2 regions of the Endozoicomonas sp. SCSIO W0465 genome follow, and region 1 is predicted to be linked to the other one. Evidence: predicted binding sites of a transcription regulator. Region 1 holds the regulator's gene; the other holds the start of a gene.
What was found. Region 1 encodes FNR, which switches genes on or off when oxygen is low (the NO sensors DNR and NnrR bind a similar motif). Its sites were predicted from a motif close to TTGATNTANATCAA; they were not measured.
Positions count from the first base shown of each region.

Region 2: the regulator FNR is predicted to act here: its motif matches at 2,051-2,064, upstream of MJO57_RS14905 (FeoA family protein).

Region 1 covers NZ_CP092417.1:5,156,243-5,164,498, reverse strand. The annotation lists gene MJO57_RS23045 (heavy metal translocating P-type ATPase) at 1-2,300, shown strand, start outside; gene ccoS (cbb3-type cytochrome oxidase assembly protein CcoS) at 2,303-2,491, shown strand; gene MJO57_RS23035 (sulfite exporter TauE/SafE family protein) at 2,618-3,325, shown strand; gene hemN (oxygen-independent coproporphyrinogen III oxidase) at 3,637-5,034, shown strand; gene fnr (fumarate/nitrate reduction transcriptional regulator Fnr) at 5,489-6,247, shown strand; gene MJO57_RS23020 (adenine phosphoribosyltransferase) at 6,327-6,884, shown strand; gene MJO57_RS23015 (hypothetical protein) at 6,969-7,571, shown strand; gene MJO57_RS23010 (TraR/DksA family transcriptional regulator) at 7,628-7,957, opposite strand; gene ttcA (tRNA 2-thiocytidine(32) synthetase TtcA) at 8,192-8,256, shown strand, end outside.
Region 2 covers NZ_CP092417.1:3,349,254-3,357,509, forward strand. The annotation lists gene mfd (transcription-repair coupling factor) at 1-183, opposite strand, end outside; gene MJO57_RS14900 (glyceraldehyde-3-phosphate dehydrogenase) at 483-1,916, shown strand; gene MJO57_RS14905 (FeoA family protein) at 2,303-2,536, shown strand; gene feoB (Fe(2+) transporter permease subunit FeoB) at 2,533-4,866, shown strand; gene MJO57_RS14915 (FeoC-like transcriptional regulator) at 4,907-5,203, shown strand; gene MJO57_RS14920 (hypothetical protein) at 5,219-5,740, opposite strand; gene MJO57_RS14925 (DUF2147 domain-containing protein) at 5,752-6,195, opposite strand; gene MJO57_RS14930 (GlxA family transcriptional regulator) at 6,242-7,267, opposite strand; gene MJO57_RS14935 (beta-ketoacyl synthase) at 7,538-8,256, shown strand, end outside.

The sequences.
Region 1 (8,256 bases):
ATTTTGTCAGACCCGCAGGACCAGCTACTTATAGCCAGGAACGGGACAGCCAGGACAACCGCTTAACTGCCAGCCTGTTGATTGACGGCATTACCTGCGCTGCCTGTATCTGGTTACTGGAAAACCATCTGGAAGCACTGGCGGGTGTTGCCCGGGTCAGTGTCAATCTCAGCACCCATGAGGCACAGATCACCTGGGATAACAGCGAGATCCCCTTAAGCACCATTCTGCTGGAAATTCACAAAATCGGTTACAAAGCGTTCCCCTGGCGTGCCGACCAGCAGGAAGCCCTGCTGAAAAATGAAAACCGAATCTTTATACGACGGCTTGCCGTTGCCGGTATTGGTGCCATGCAGGTGATGATGTATGCCATCGCCCTCTATTCCGGTGCGATCAGTGACGATATGCCGGACATTTACCGGGACCTGATCCGGATCTTCAGTGCCGTGATTGCTACGCCTGTGGTTTTGTATTCTGCCGCCCCCTTCTTCAAGGCGGCCTGGCGGGATATCAAAATACGACACCTCGGTATGGATGTTCCGGTATCCATTGCTATTGGCGGCGCCTACCTGGCCAGCCTGTGGGCAACCTTCTCTGTTTACTTCCTTGCGACAGGTTCAAGCGGTGAAGTCTACTACGACTCCGTCTCCATGTTCACCTTCTTCCTGTTGACTGGCCGCTACCTTGAGCTTCGTGCCCGCCATGCAACCGCCAGGGCTGCACGGGCGCTGACCAATCTGCTGCCGCCCAGCTGCCTGAAAGAAGTCAACGGTCAGTATCAGCGTGTCCCGGTGGCCGACTTGCAACCAGACGACAAAGTTAGAATTCTTCCCGGTGATGCCATTCCCGCAGATGGCATTCTGATCAGTGGCTCCACCAGCGTGAATGAAGCCATGTTGACCGGAGAGTACCTGCCCATCGAAAAGCAGCCCGGTGATACACTGCTGTGCAGCAGTATCAACGTGGATCACCCGATTGAGCTGAAGGTAAGCAAAGTGGGCGAAGAGACCCGGGTAGCCGGCATTATCCAGCTGCTGCAGCGGGCACAGCAGGATAAACCCGCCATCGCCAAAATTGCCGATAAGGTGGCCGGCTGGTTTGTTGCCTGTGTTTTGTTGGTTGCCATTGTCGTTTACTGGGGCTGGTCTGGCATTGCTCCGGAAGACGCGTTCTGGATTACCCTTTCAGTTCTGGTGGTGACCTGCCCCTGCGCTCTGTCCCTGGCCACCCCTGCCGCCCTGACTGCGGCTACCGGTTATCTGCACCGTCTGGGTCTGCTGGTGACCCGTGGTCATGTTCTGGAGGGCCTGAAAACCATCGACCATGTGATCTTTGATAAGACCGGCACCCTGACCAAAGGAGAACTCTCTTTAAGCCGGGTCGTTCCTCTTGATAACGGCAACTGCTCAAAAGAGGTGTTGCTGCAACGGGCGGCGGCCCTGGAAGCTCACTCGGAACACCCTATCGCCAAAGCCTTTTTCTACACGGTTGAGTCACTGCATGAGCAGGCTCACGATGTTAAAAACCACCCGGGCCAGGGGATAGAAGGCACCATTGGCAACCGCTTTTATCGTATCGGACGACCAGACTTTGCCTGCCCCTGCGACAACATGGCAACACCAGAACAGGATGGACAGTGGCTGCTGATGTCAGAAAGTACTGACCAGGAACTCTGGCAACCGCTCTGCTGGTTCAGGATTACCGACAGCCTGCGCCCTGAGGCCGCCCACACAATCCAACGGCTGCAACAGATGGGCAAAACCGTAACCTTGCTCAGTGGTGATGCCGAGCTGGTGGTGGCGGCAACCGCTGAATCTCTTGGTATACGACAATGGAAGTCTGAAAGCAGTCCGGATGACAAGCTGCACTATATACAGACGCTGCAGAGTCAGGGCCACAAAGTCTTGATGGTCGGTGATGGCATCAATGATGTTCCTGTTCTGGCAGGGGCGGATATCTCCATGGCCATGGGTAATGCCTCTGACCTGGCACGCACCAGTGCAGATGCGGTATTGATTTGTGGCAACCTTGAGCGACTGGCCGATGCCTTTAACCTGACCATAAGAACCCGGAAAATCATCCGGCAAAACCTGGCATGGTCCCTTGGCTACAACCTGGCCGCACTGCCCCTGGCCGCTGCTGGCATGATTGCTCCCTGGATGGCGGCTACCGGTATGGCGCTCAGCTCCCTGATTGTGGTGGCCAATGCCCTGCGACTGAATCGCCCGGGGAAACCGGTTAATGAACCAGACCGATCAGAAGAAGTATACGCCCACCTTGAACCCGGAGAAGCTGCCTGATTATGGAAAGCCTGATTATCCTGATTCCTCTGGCCCTGATCCTGATCGGTGTAGCGATCAAAGTGTTCTTCTGGGCTGTAGACAATGGACAGTTTGACGACCTTGAAGGGCCGGCACACAGCATTCTTTTTGATGAGCCTCAACGCACACAGATACCAAAGGCTAATTCACAAAAGGATGATAAACCCTGAGCATCATGGAACTTAGAGAGAGTTTGATATGCATGCCCACGGGGGACCGTGGGAACGAGTCCATCTTTTTTGCTCGGAATCCACCACCAGTATTGCGTCAGCAAGGGAAAAACAAGGCAGTAGTGTATGACCATTAATGAAGTCCCCACTTTACTTTCCGCATTAACCCTGGGAATCCTGGGCAGTGCCCACTGCATTGGAATGTGTGGCGGCATTACTTCCGCCCTCAGTCTCTCCCTGGCAGGCAGGTCCCGTGCACAAATCTTCTGGCTGATGCTGGCCTATCATCTTGGACGGATTACCAGCTACAGCATCGCTGCTTTCCTGCTGGGCAGCATTGGCTGGTACCTGGGAGGTATCAGCCCGGAAGTAAAAATGGGACTCCGATATTTTGCAGCTATTATGCTAATCGCCATGGGGCTTTATCTGACCGGTTGGTGGCGGGGTCTGACACATCTGGAAAAGATCGGACATAAACTCTGGCAACATATCCAACCCAAAGCCAAAGCTCTGCTGCCAATAAAAAACGTTGCCAATGCCCTTGCCGTTGGCATGCTCTGGGGGTGGTTACCCTGCGGCCTGGTCTACAGCACACTGGCCTGGAGCGCCACCCAGGGAAACCCTGTACAGGGTGCGCTGTTAATGGCCTCATTCGGTATGGGCACCATACCCTCAGTGTTCCTGCTCGGCGCCTTCTCAAGACAGCTCAGCGGTATCATTCAGGCCCGCATTACCCGTAATCTGGCTGGTTTGCTGATCATCCTGTTCGGGCTATGGTCTATGCCAGGCGCTCACCAGAAGTGGCTGATGTCCGCGCTGCATCATCATATGTGATAAAAAGAAGGCACCGGCCTGTTCAGAATAAAACCACCTGGCGCATTAATTGCTCGATTAATAACCAAAAGGCAGATAAGATCCCTGCCTTTTAAAATTTCACGTCACCTGCGATACAGTCCTCAGGCATAACGGGTTCGGTTCTTACTTATTGACACCAATCAAAGAACGGAACTGAAAATCTTTTTAAACTACCAAAAAGCATCATGACGTAATACAGACTGTTTTGCCTTAAGCTTTCCGGCACCGAAAAAGAGATCTGAAGGCCAAAACATTGACTGACAAGACATGAAGATTACCGTTCGAGAGCAATGATGAATAGTGCACCAGTTTGGGATAAAGACCTGATTCACCGTTACAACCACTCAGGCCCGCGTTATACCTCCTATCCCACAGCGGTGCAGTTTGATGGCAGCTTTGATATTCACAAATATCACGAAAATGCCCAGTCCAGTGCCAGCAGTATCAAACCGCTTTCGCTCTACTTTCACATTCCGTTCTGCTCTCATGTTTGCTATTACTGCGCCTGCAATAAAATTGTGACCAAGCATCGTGAGCGTGCCAATATCTATCTGGAATACCTGTTCCGTGAGATCGAGATGCAATCAGCACTCTATAGCAATGAACAGCGGGTTGAACAGCTCCACTTTGGCGGCGGCACTCCGACCTTTCTGAGCAGAGATCAGATGACTGACCTGATGGGTCATATCAGCCAGCACTTCCAGCTGACCCACAGCGATGGTGCAGACTATTCCATTGAACTGGATCCCAGGGAAGTTGACTGGCCCATGATGGGCACCCTGAGGGACCTCGGGTTCAACCGAATCAGCATCGGTGTTCAGGACCTCAATCCCAGAGTGCAGGAAGCCGTTAACCGGGTACAGCCGGAAAGTATGATTCAATCTGTGCTTGATGCTTCCCGAGTCATGGCATTCCGGTCCGTACATATGGACCTGATTTACGGCCTGCCTTTCCAGAGCGCCAGCAGTTTTATGGAAACCATTGATCGTGTGGTCGATATGGCACCGGACAGGTTATCCCTGTTTAACTACGCCCACCTGCCACACCGCTTTAAGCCACAGCGCCGAATCAATGAACAGGATCTGCCAGTGCCTGAGATGAAGCTGGAAATTCTGCACAAGGCCACGGAAAAGCTGCTGGATCAGGGGTATATCTACATTGGTATGGATCACTTTGCCCTGCCTGACGATGAGCTGGCCGTTGCCCGGGAAGAAGGTACTCTGCACCGGAATTTTCAGGGTTATACCACCCATGGCCACTGCGACCTGATCGGCATGGGTGTGTCTGCCATCAGCCAGGTAGGCGACACCTATATTCAGAACAGCACGGATGAAGCCCAGTATTACGCAATGATCAATGAACAGCAGTTGCCGATGGTACGCGGCCTGAAGATGACAGATGATGACAAAGTCCGCCAGACAGTGATTACCCAGCTGATCTGCCACTTCAAACTGAACTTCAGCGATATTGAAGCGCAGTTTGGCATTCAATTCAGAGATTACTTCCGTGATGAGCTGGCAAGGCTTGAGCCTATGAGGGAAGACGGCCTTGTCAGTTACAATAGTGATGGCTTGCTGGAAGTGTTGCCTAAAGGAACCCTGCTGATCCGTAACATCTGTATGCAGTTCGACCACTATCTCCATCAACCGGAGATGAAAGAAAAGCCGCTCTACTCAAAGGTTATCTGATAAGCAGGCCGCAAGTCGGTTCGCACGCGAACCGACTTGCGGCCTGCTTATCAGAAGAAAACCGAAACTGACTACTCTTTATCACCACTCTCACATTGATTTACTTGAAACATAAGTGCAAAATCTGCCGGGTCAGTCAAACACCACGAACGGAAATTCAATCCTGTGACGCAAGACAACGTCGGATGGACTTTTCCGGGGACAAAGACACACAACCACCAGGTGCAATGACCGGTACTATTATCGATGTCAGCCCTGAGCTGGATAGACGACACAGCAGAGAAATCTCATCGGAACATCGTTTATGACGCCTTACTGAAGCAGTACTAAACTACTTCTTTAGATCTGTCCGGCTGCGTATATACCTGATTTACACTCCGGTAATATTTTTCATAAACTTGGCTTTCCGATAAAACAGTGTCGAATTTCGCAAATACGACTTTGAGGCCTCTCAATGACGTCAAAGCCCAACGTCCGACAGCCGAGCCATGTGGCCTGCAGAGACTGCAGCCTCAGCTCACTGTGCCTGCCACTGGCACTAAGCATTAAGGATATTGATCAGCTGGATCACATTATCAAGCGTGGACGTCCTTTGAAAAAAGGCGAACACCTGTTTCTGGAAGGCGACCCCTTCACCAGTGTCTTTGCTGTTCGCTCCGGGGCTATCAAAACGTACACGGCGACCAATGAAGGTGAGGAACAAATCACCGGATTTTACCTGCCCAGTGAAATTCTTGGCCTGAGTGGCATGGATACGGATACCTACCCGGTTTCTGCCCAGGCTATGGAAACCACCATGATCTGCGAAATTCCTTTCGAGCAGCTGGAAACCCTTTCAGATCAGTTTCCGGAGCTTCGCCGCCATTTGATGCGACTGATGAGCAAGCGCATCCGCGAAGATCAGCAAATGATGATGCTGCTCTCCAAGAAAAACGCAGATGAACGCATTGCCACGTTCCTGATCAATCTGGCCAGCCGTTTTCGTCGCCGTGGTTTTTCTTCCCAGTCGTTCCGACTGTCCATGTCGAGAAATGAGATGGGGAACTACCTGGGCCTGGCGGTAGAAACCGTAAGTCGTGTATTTACCCGATTCCAGAAAAATGGCCTGATCTCAGCGGTGGGCAAGGAAATCGAAATTCGCAACTCTGTTGAGCTATGCACACTGGCCGGCGGAAAAACGCTGGAACCAAACCCGATTGTCACCGGCGCATGACTTTATTCGCTGATGAAGCTACCCTTTGAGGTGGCTTCTTCCATTTGTTCTATTGACTGATAGCGGCATGCTCTCTCCCATGCATACAAACGAAAGCTCATCCGTTCAGGTATATCTGCGATCCCAAATCAGAACCATACCGAACTGGCCTCATGAAGGTATCCTGTTCAGGGATATCACCACGCTGTTTGAAAACCCGGAAGCATGGCGCAAGACCGTAGATGTCATGGTTCAGCGTTATGAGCGTCAGGCTTTTGATCGTATTGGCGCTTTGGATGCCCGTGGTTTCCTGCTTGGCTCGACACTGGCCTATATCCTGAACAAGCCACTGGTACTGTTTCGTAAGAAAGGTAAACTACCCGGTAAAACCCTCTGTGTTGAGTATGACCTTGAGTATGGAAAAGCCGTGCTGGAAATGCATGAAGACACCGTTAAGGCTGGTGAAAAAATCCTGTTGATGGATGATCTTATCGCCACCGGCGGCACTTTGCTGGCAGCAGATCAGTTGATCCGAAATGCCGGGGCCAGCATTCTGGAGGCCGCTGCCATTATCAACCTGCCCGACCTCAAAGGTGCTGATAAACTCAATGCGGCCGGCATTCCAACCTACACCCTGTGCAGTTTTGAAGGCGAATAAGACCATCATCAGTTCAGAATTTCAGGGATGATACGATATCTCTCATAGGGCCGGTGCCAGTATTCCTGAGTCGGCTCCAGAATCTTGTCCGGCAGGCGTGGAAGCATTCAGCCGGAAGGTACTTCCCCGGAAAAAAGGACTTTTCATATGGGAATTTGTGCCAAGGAATTGCGACACTATGTGGTTCGCCCAGCACTTAAGCATCTGGGCATGTGGAGCCCAACCGCTGAAAATCTGCTGCTTGGTACTGCTGCCAGAGAGTCAGGACTCGGCTTTCACCTGAAACTGGCCAATCATCAGGCCCTTGGTATTTATCAAATATCACCGCGTATGCACAGAAATATCTGGGATTTATTTCTTGCTCCAAACCCTGATCTCTCCAGCAAGGTTCGTGGGTTGGCCAGTCAGCGAGAGTTTCTTTCCCATCCCCATCATGAGCTTGCCACCAATCTGGTTTACGCCACGGCCATTGCATGGCTTATCTATCATCGATCGGGCCTGAAAATAGAGAACATCGATCAGGACGATATCGCCGCTTTGGGCAAGTTATGGCAAAAGCAGTTTCACAGCAGAAATCCGGGAACCATCAAGAGTTTCTGTGAAAGCTATCAACAGATGATTATTGAATCAGGTAGCTCCACAGAGGAGTCCGCGTACTTTAACCGGGCTGCAGCCAAGCCCGCCTGAGACTGTTATTCAGCCTCCTGGCGGCACTGATCGTATGCTTCGTGATCTCACACCCACTATAGGCCGCGGGCTTCTGCGCATTTAACGCACAGGTCAGCATAAGGCATAACTTCCAGACGCTGAACCGGAATGTCCTTGCCGCAGGATAAACAAAATCCGTAATCTCCTTCGTTCATGCGATCAAGAGCCCGGTTAATTTTACCGAGCTCAATAACCGCCTCATTCCCAAGCGCATCAATAACTTCATCATTCTCCCGTTCCTGGGCCTGTTCAGACCAGTCTGCGCTGTTTTTACGGGAGGCATCTTTTTTAATTTTGCCCAGACGCGTATTCAGCTCATCCCTGCGAGCCAGCAACCATTTTTGCAACTTATCATGATCTGTCATTTTGCTACCCCTGCACAAAGATACTGGAGAACCTTGCTTTTATTCTTTTCAGAAATTCCGAACTCAAATAGTAGATCATTGCTACCGTCAGCGTAATATTCTCTATCAAGAAAATAGATCTTTTCTGTCCGGCTGTCCTTTGCCACTACAGACTTTCCGTGAAACACTGACTTGGTTGAATGGTAACCGGTAGATATAATCAGTCGATTTACAATGACGGTTAGCACAGCCCCTATGACGACGACCAACCTGACTGGTTCTGAAAAATACAGTTTCAATAAACTACAGAAAAAACTCAG
Region 2 (8,256 bases), 1.8 Mb from region 1:
GAAAAAGGCCAGCTCTTCTTCGAGTCGGCTCGCTGATGAACTGTCTGGGGTAATAATCATCAGCGGATGGTTGTCCCTTACCGCAGCACAGGAAATGGTAAAGGCAGGTCCGGTTTTAGAGAGGTTTCCCCATTGAAGCTTGTCGCCGGGATGAGTTGGCAGAGGGATAGTGTGTTGAAACATGAAAATTCTGAAGGTCCTCCTGATTAACCCAAATGACGAGAATTTGTCCGGAATTGGCTGCGGATATTTTTACACATACCGACACAAGAGGTGGATTGTAGCCTTTGTGATTCTTTTCTCCCAGTATTCGCAGGGTGAAATGACTGAAAAGGGTAAAAATTTCGTGCGTCAATATTGCTGATGATAATGTTTGTTGATCTTTGTTGCCTCAGATACCTCCAATAAGGATAATACTGGCAAAACAATAGTCCCAATGACGGGGCTGAATCTGAAATAGCAATAATAAACGGGAATTTATCGTGGCAACAGACCGTTTTCAGGACTGGAAAGAACGTGAAGCACTGGCTGAGTCAATGATCCCGTTGATCGGCCAGCTTTATAGAAATCACAACGTTGTCACGTCTATTTTTGGACGACCCGTCATTAACCGCTCCGTCATTAATCTCCTGAAAGCCCATAAGTTTGTCCGTCAGATTGAAGATAATGGTCTTTCTGTTCGTGAGACTTACCCTGTACTTGAGATTCTCAGTGGCCTTGATCTGGGACCATCCCGTATCGATATTGGCAAGCTGGCTGTTGGTTATCGTTCTGAGAGTGAAGGGCGTTCTCTGGATGAGTATGTGACCGAAAAGGTAGCACCCGTGGCCAACGGCCATAAGCAGACTCTGGAGCCTGGTCAGGATGTAGTATTGTATGGCTTTGGACGAATTGGTCGGTTAATGGCCAGAATTCTGATTGAGCGTGCTGGCAGTGGGGCAGGCCTTAATCTGAGAGCCGTTGTCGTCAGGCCCGGTGGTGCAGAAAATGATCTACAGAAGCGCGCAAGCCTCCTGCGTCGTGACTCCGTTCATGGTTCTTTTCAGGGCACTATTTCTGTCGATGAAGAGAATAAAGTCATCTATGCCAATGGTGTGGCCATTCAGGTAATCTATTCGAACTCTCCGGATGCTATTGATTACACGCAGTATGGCATTCATCATGCGGTGGTTGTCGACAATACCGGGAAATGGCGCGACAAAGAAGGACTAAGCCAGCATTTGCAGTCCAGGGGGGTATCCAGAGTCCTGTTGACGGCACCGGGTAAAGGGGATATCAAGAATATCGTTTATGGGGTAAATCATAAAGATATTGAGCCAACGGATCAGATTCTTTCCGCCGCCTCCTGTACTACTAACGCTATTACTCCGGTTTTAAAGGCCATTCATGATCAGTTTGGTGTTGAATATGGTCATGTTGAGACGGTTCACTCCTACACCAATGATCAGAATCTGATCGACAACTATCACAAAGGTGAGCGTCGTGGGCGCAGTGCTGCCCTGAATATGGTGATTACCGAGACCGGAGCGGCGAAAGCCGTTGCCAAAGCTTTGCCTGAACTTGAGGGTAAGTTGACGGGTAACGCCATTCGGGTGCCAACCCCGAATGTTTCACTGGCAATCCTTAATCTTTCCCTGGCAAAGGCGACGACAGTTGAAGAGCTTAATAGCTTCATCAGGGAAACGTCACTGTATTCAAGACTGCAGAAACAGGTGGACTATGTCACATCTGTTGAAGCGGTTTCCAGTGATTTTGTGGGTAGCCGCCGTGCTGGTGTAGTTGATGGACAGGCCACCATCGTTGATGGAAAACGCTGTGTACTCTATGTCTGGTATGACAATGAGTTTGGTTACAGCTGCCAGGTTAACCGCATTCTTCAGTTTATGTCTGGTGCGATGTACCCATCGATTCCATAAGATGCCTGCTTGTCAGTTATTAATACTTCAAGGAACGACTGATTGGCTGTCCTGCTAACCAGTCGATCTTTACTGCATACATCGCAGATTTTACCGATCTGGCCCGAATTACACTGATGTACAAATGACGTGAATTGACACTGGTCAATAAACAGGGTTCGTTAATCGCTCTCTAAATTGTAACAATTCTCATTTGCGTATATATTTTTATCAGTCGAAAATTTGTCAGGCACCCACCATTTCAAACTAAAAAACCTACAAAAATTAGGCTTTTGTTCCTGGCATATGATTTGAGTTGAAATATTTTGGGCGTTTTGAGAATCATTGCCTGCAGTGCAGAGAAAGCGTTTCCAAAACTGAGACATGATGCCTGCGGAGATAAGTAGATGAAGGTGACACTGGGTGAGCTGAAGAGCGGTGAATGTGGCCGGGTGACAGCATTTCTGGATGCTGGCAGCGCCTACCGGCGAAAGTTGCTGGCAATGGGATTGACGCCCGGAACCCGGTTCACGGTTTGTCGTGTTGCTCCTTTGGGAGATCCAATTCAGTTGGAAGTCAGAGGCTTCCAATTGTCTATTCGAAAGGATGAAGCCGCAGTTGTTGAGGTTGCCAGAGTATGAAAAAGCATATTGTTGCAATCGTAGGGAACCCTAACTGTGGTAAGACAACGCTGTTCAATGCGTTAACAGGTGCCCGGCAGCGGGTTGGTAACTGGCCCGGGGTAACGGTTGAAAAGCGCAGTGGCTTTTATACCTTTGAAAATCACTCCATTGAAGTTGTTGATCTGCCCGGGACGTACTGCCTGGATGTTGTGGACAGCGACGTCTCTCTTGATGAGAAGGTGGCCCGTGACTACATCCTCAAGCGTGAAGCAGATTTGATCATCAATATTCTTGATGCCTCAAATATAGAAAGAAATTTGTACCTGACCACTCAATTGCTGGATATGGGGGTTCCGGTCATTGTCGTTCTCAATATGATGGACGTTGCCAAAGAAAAAGGCATGGACATTGATATTGATCAGCTCTCTGAGGAGCTTGGCTGCCCAGTGCTGCCACTGGTTGCCAGTAAGACAGGCAATATCAAAGCCTTTTTAACAGACATTAATGACTTTCTGGATAATGGTATTTCAGTGGCTCCACCGATGAATCTTGGTGAACAGCTGGAACAGGCCATTGGTGTTATTGAATCGACTCTCGAAGAGTCAGCGGTTCTTGATAATCCGCTTTCCCGACGTTGGTATGCATTGAAGTTATTGGAGGGTGACCGTGTCCCGCTCCCGGAACTGACCAGACAAGTGGTTGATGTGGCCACTCAGCAGCGTCATATCATTGAAGCGGCCCATGAGGAAGATCTGGACATTATACTGGCCAGTCGACGTTACGATGCAGTGGGTCATATCATGGCGTCAGTGATTCGTGAGAGAGGTGTTGCCAGTCATCGACTGACCGAATCCATTGATCGTGTGGTACTGAACCGGGTGTTGGGGTTTCCCATTTTCCTTGGTGTCATGTACCTGATGTTCATGTTCACCATTAACGTCGGCAGCGTCTTTATTGATTTCTTTGATATTTTTACCGGGACTCTGCTGGTGGACGGACTCGGCCACTGGCTGAACTCTGTTGGTGCTCCTGCCTGGGTTGTGACACTTCTGGCTGATGGTGTGGGTGGTGGTATCCAGACCGTTTCGACCTTTATTCCGGTCATTGCTTTTTTGTTTCTGTTCCTTTCCATACTGGAAGATTCGGGATATATGGCCAGAGCTGCTTTTGTCATTGACCGGCTAATGCGTCTTCTCGGTCTTCCCGGCAAAGCATTTGTGCCGATGCTGGTTGGCTTTGGCTGCAACGTGCCAGCGATCATGGCAGCACGAACACTGGATAACGAGAAGGATCGCCTGTTGACGATCTCCATGGCACCCTTTATGTCTTGCGGGGCCCGTTTGCCCGTATATGCCCTGTTTGCTGCTGCCTTTTTTCCTGAGTCAGGTCAGAATGTTGTGTTTATCCTCTACCTGGTGGGTATTCTGGCGGCGATATTTACCGGATTGATTCTCAAACAGAGTATCCTCAGTGGCGATAGTTCGGCATTCATCATGGAGTTGCCAAATTATCACTTGCCATCGGTGACCCAGGTAATGTTACGCACATGGGACCGTCTCAAAGCTTTTCTCCTGCGTGCTGGCAAGGCGATTGTCATGGTTGTGGTCGTGTTGAACACCCTGAATGCTATCGGTACCGATGGCTCTTTCGGTCACCAGAACACTCAGAGTTCAATGCTCAGCAAGATTGGCCAAACCATTACCCCTGTGTTTGCCCCCATGGGCATGACGGAAGAAAACTGGCCAGCGGCTGTAGGCCTGTTTACTGGTATTCTGGCGAAAGAAGCCGTTGTTGGTACTCTTGACTCAATGTATGGTGCGATTGCCGCTTCTGAAAATGCTGAAACTCAGGGTGAAGCGGATTTTGACCTGTTGGCAGGTATCAAGGAAGCCATTGCAACGATTCCGGCCAATCTGAGTGGTTTAAGTGGAACGCTGACAGATCCACTGGGAGTTGGCGTTGGCGATCTGACTGATCTGGATGCGGTTGCAGAAGATCAGGCCGTTACGGTCAGCACTTTCTCTGTCATGGCTGGCCTGTTCCCAAGTCATGCTGCGGTTATTGCCTACTTATTAATGATCCTTCTTTATACTCCCTGCGTAGCAGCACTGGGCGCTATTTACCGGGAAACAAGCCTGGGATGGGCGCTGTTCATTGCCGGATGGACGTTCTTCCTTGGCTATGCTGTTGCCACTGTTTACTATCAGCTGTCACTGGTGTCTGTACAGCCTGGTGAAACCCTGCTCTGGGTGATATCGGTAATACTGATGATGTTTATTGTGGTTACCTTGATGAAACGGATGGGAGCTACGGTATTGCAAGGGCGGATGGATGTCAGTCCACAGTGATGTAGTAGAGGCAAAGTGGCCATAAGCACTGTCAGTAGCTTTGGCCGTTAACCGAAACCTGAAGTCCCGGGGGCTGATCATGCTGATCAACATTCGTGATTATTTGAAACAGCAGAAAGTTTGTTCTCTGGCTGATCTCAGTGTGAAATTCAATACGTCACCGGAGGCCATGAGAGGGATGCTCTCTCACTGGTTAAGGAAAGGTCAGTTGAGCTGCGAGCAGCCGGGCTGCTTTCTGGCCTGCAAGAAGGGCTGTGTTTCCTGTGATCCTGCTGAGTTGGAAATATATCGCTGGCAGGGCAAGGCACAGCAAATACCGGTGTTTAATCTTAACTGAGAAGTGACTGACGTTTCAGCCAACCTGATACAGGTAAATGGGGGTCTTATACAGATCGTCGGCCTTGATGGCCTGAACCGGTTTTCTGCCAGAAAGGCTGAATGTATGGGTAATTAACCAGCAACCGGTTGGTAGTTGAGGGAGCAGTTCCTGTTCAACACGCTCCATAGCTCCGGGGTACAAATAACAAACAATAAGGCCGGCATTACCGAGGTCTGCCTGAAAGAAATCCGCTCTTTTTACATCAATACCGTAGCATGTTTGAGTAAATAGGGCCGGAATTGGAGAACGCTCCCAGACCTTAATCTTTCCATCAGGATATTTTTCTCTTAATGTGGGAATCAGGTGTCCCCAGCCGCAGCCAAGCTCGACAATATCACCGGGTACATCATCGGGAAGTACATCTCTGATAGCGGTCCTGACTCTCCGGGAGGTAGGGGTAGGGCCGATGCCGAGGCGTAGGGTCCAGAACAGAATTGAGCCGGTGATCAGACCGGCTGCAATCAGAGATATTGTAGTAATTATTAATGAGTTCAATGAATTATCTATTAATCTTCAACGCGTTCCCAGGTTTGTGAGCGGCCAATCAGCGAGAAACCGATGTAGCCCCGGACTTCCAGTTTGCGTCCATCTTCCAGAACTTTCATGTTAGCGCTGTAGACTTTGCCGGACTCAGGATCGACGATTTTTCCGTCATCGTACTTGCTCCCTTGTTTTTCCATATCCCAGAGTATGGTCATACCCTGAATTTTCTGATCTTTCAGATCGTCCTGGCACTGGTCGCAAATACTGTCCTGTTTGGCTGGGTCAATAATCCGGGTCACTTTGCCGGAGAGCTTGCCATTATCTTCGAAAATCGTGACATAACTTTTTGCTTCACCTGAGCTGTCATCAATGGTTTTCCAAATGCCCAGCGGGGAGGCAGCCAGGCTAGCAGATGAAAGGCAGAGGGAAAACAATCCTGCGGCCAGCGCGTGTTTTTTCAGAAACATGTGAGGGAGTCTCCAATACCCCGGACGTTTCCGGGGTTTACTGTAATCATTCCATTGGGGTGTCGTTCAGGTAGAACAGTTTGCCCCGGACACTTCTGCGAAATTCAGAAGGCGTGAGCTGATAGCGACGCTTGAATAATCTGGAAAAATAGTCGGCGTCGGCATATCCCACCTGAAGAGCTAATTCTGCAATACCCAGGTTCGTATTTTTTAACAGATCTCTGGCCTGATCAAGCCTGATTTTTCGGAGATACTCCATGGGCGGTGAACCGGTTGCCTGCTGAAAGCGGCGATTCAGTGTCCGGGAATTCAAACCGGACCGTTGGCCAAGCTCAGCAAGAGAAATCACACTGGCAAAATGGTGATGGATAAAGTCCTGCAGGGAAACGATCACTTCATCCTGGTGTGCCGTCACATGATCTTCAGCAAAATGGGTGTCTTTGAAAGGCTTTCTGATTTCATGGGAGAACTGCTGCTCAACCTTCTGGGCAATGGATTCCCCCAGGGCGACACCAATGAGATGCACCATCAGATCGGCCACTGAATTGACACTGCCAGCGCAGTAGATACGACCAGCACGGGTAATCAGGTGATTGGGTTTGAACTCAATCTCAGCAAAAAAACGCTGTAATTTTTCCATGTAAAACCAGTGTGTTGTTGCTGGTTTTGTATCCAGAAGCCCGGTAGCTGCCATAAAGGCCACTCCGGTGCCTGCTGCTGCAAATACGGCACCAGAATCGTATTGACGTTGTAACCATTCAACGATTTCGGGGTGTTTCCTGACCACCGGAATCGGGTTGCGCCAAAGCGCAGGAATCAGGATCAGATCACCATAGCCGCTCTGTTTAAAGGTTCTGTCGGGCGTGAGTCTCAGTCCTCCAGTGGTGATGACGGGGGCTGGCGTTCTGGCGCAGAAGTGAACCTCAATACTTTTTTTATTTGAGGACAGCCTGGTGTACGTCATTGCCGCTTCAAGCATCTCAAGCGGCAACGTCACACTGGTACTGATCATATGCTCTACCATGGGTATCAGCACCCGGTTCAACTCAATGGGGGGAGGTTGTTGCAGCATTTGTATGAAAATCGCTCACCTGTGCGTCTTTTCTGTCGGTATCTGTGTCTTTCTCATCCGGTTAAGTTTATCACGAAATCATTAAACTAGTGCCAACTTCATTTGATTCTTAATTTGCCTTCATAACAACCTGATCTCTACCCAGACTGAGTGGCAGATAATTCCGTTGTTATACAGGAGTGTGGTTTGTCCAGATTACCCGTTATTGTTGCTCAAGGTGGGATCAGCCCGGCTGGAAGAACGTCTGGTTTTCATGGTTACCGTCGTTTGGTGCTGGAATGTCTGAGTGATCAGTCGCAGCGTGATACCCTGGCTGCGCTTAAAACGCTAAGAAATCTGCCAGAAGGGAGCAGCCGGGAAGATATTCTGTCTGGAACCTTGATTCGACAGCTGGAAAACAACCTGTTTAATCATAAAGCCATTCCCATTCACCAGGCCATTCAGGCTGAGGCCGGATCTGAATTTATCCTTCAAGGACGTCGTTTACCGAATCCACTGCCCGCTGGCTGGCAGTTAGAAAAACTGGAAGATGGTCAAATCAAGGTGAAAACAGAAGGCACCCAGCAGTTGATGGTTCCTTCAACCCGTGAATCGCTGGTCAGTGTTGCGGGTCAGTTACCGAGCGGTTTTGCTCCTGAAAAACTGTACCAGTCCCGGAACCATCCCAGATCACTGACAATGACGGTGTTCGGTGCGTCCGATGCTATCTATTCTTCCGGTATGGACTGGAATGCGATTAAGCAACAGCTAAGCCCTGAACAGGTAGCGGTATATTCCGGTAGTGCCATGAGTCAGCTTGATTTTAACGGCAATGGCGGCATGCTTCAGTCCCGTTTGATGGGTAAGCGGGTGACTTCCAAGCAGTGTCCACTGGGTTTTGCCGAGATGTCCGCAGATTTTATCAATGCTTATATTCTGGGCTCACTGGGTGGCACCGGGACTGGGATGGGTGCCTGTGCCACCATGCTTTATAACCTGGAGCAGGCCGC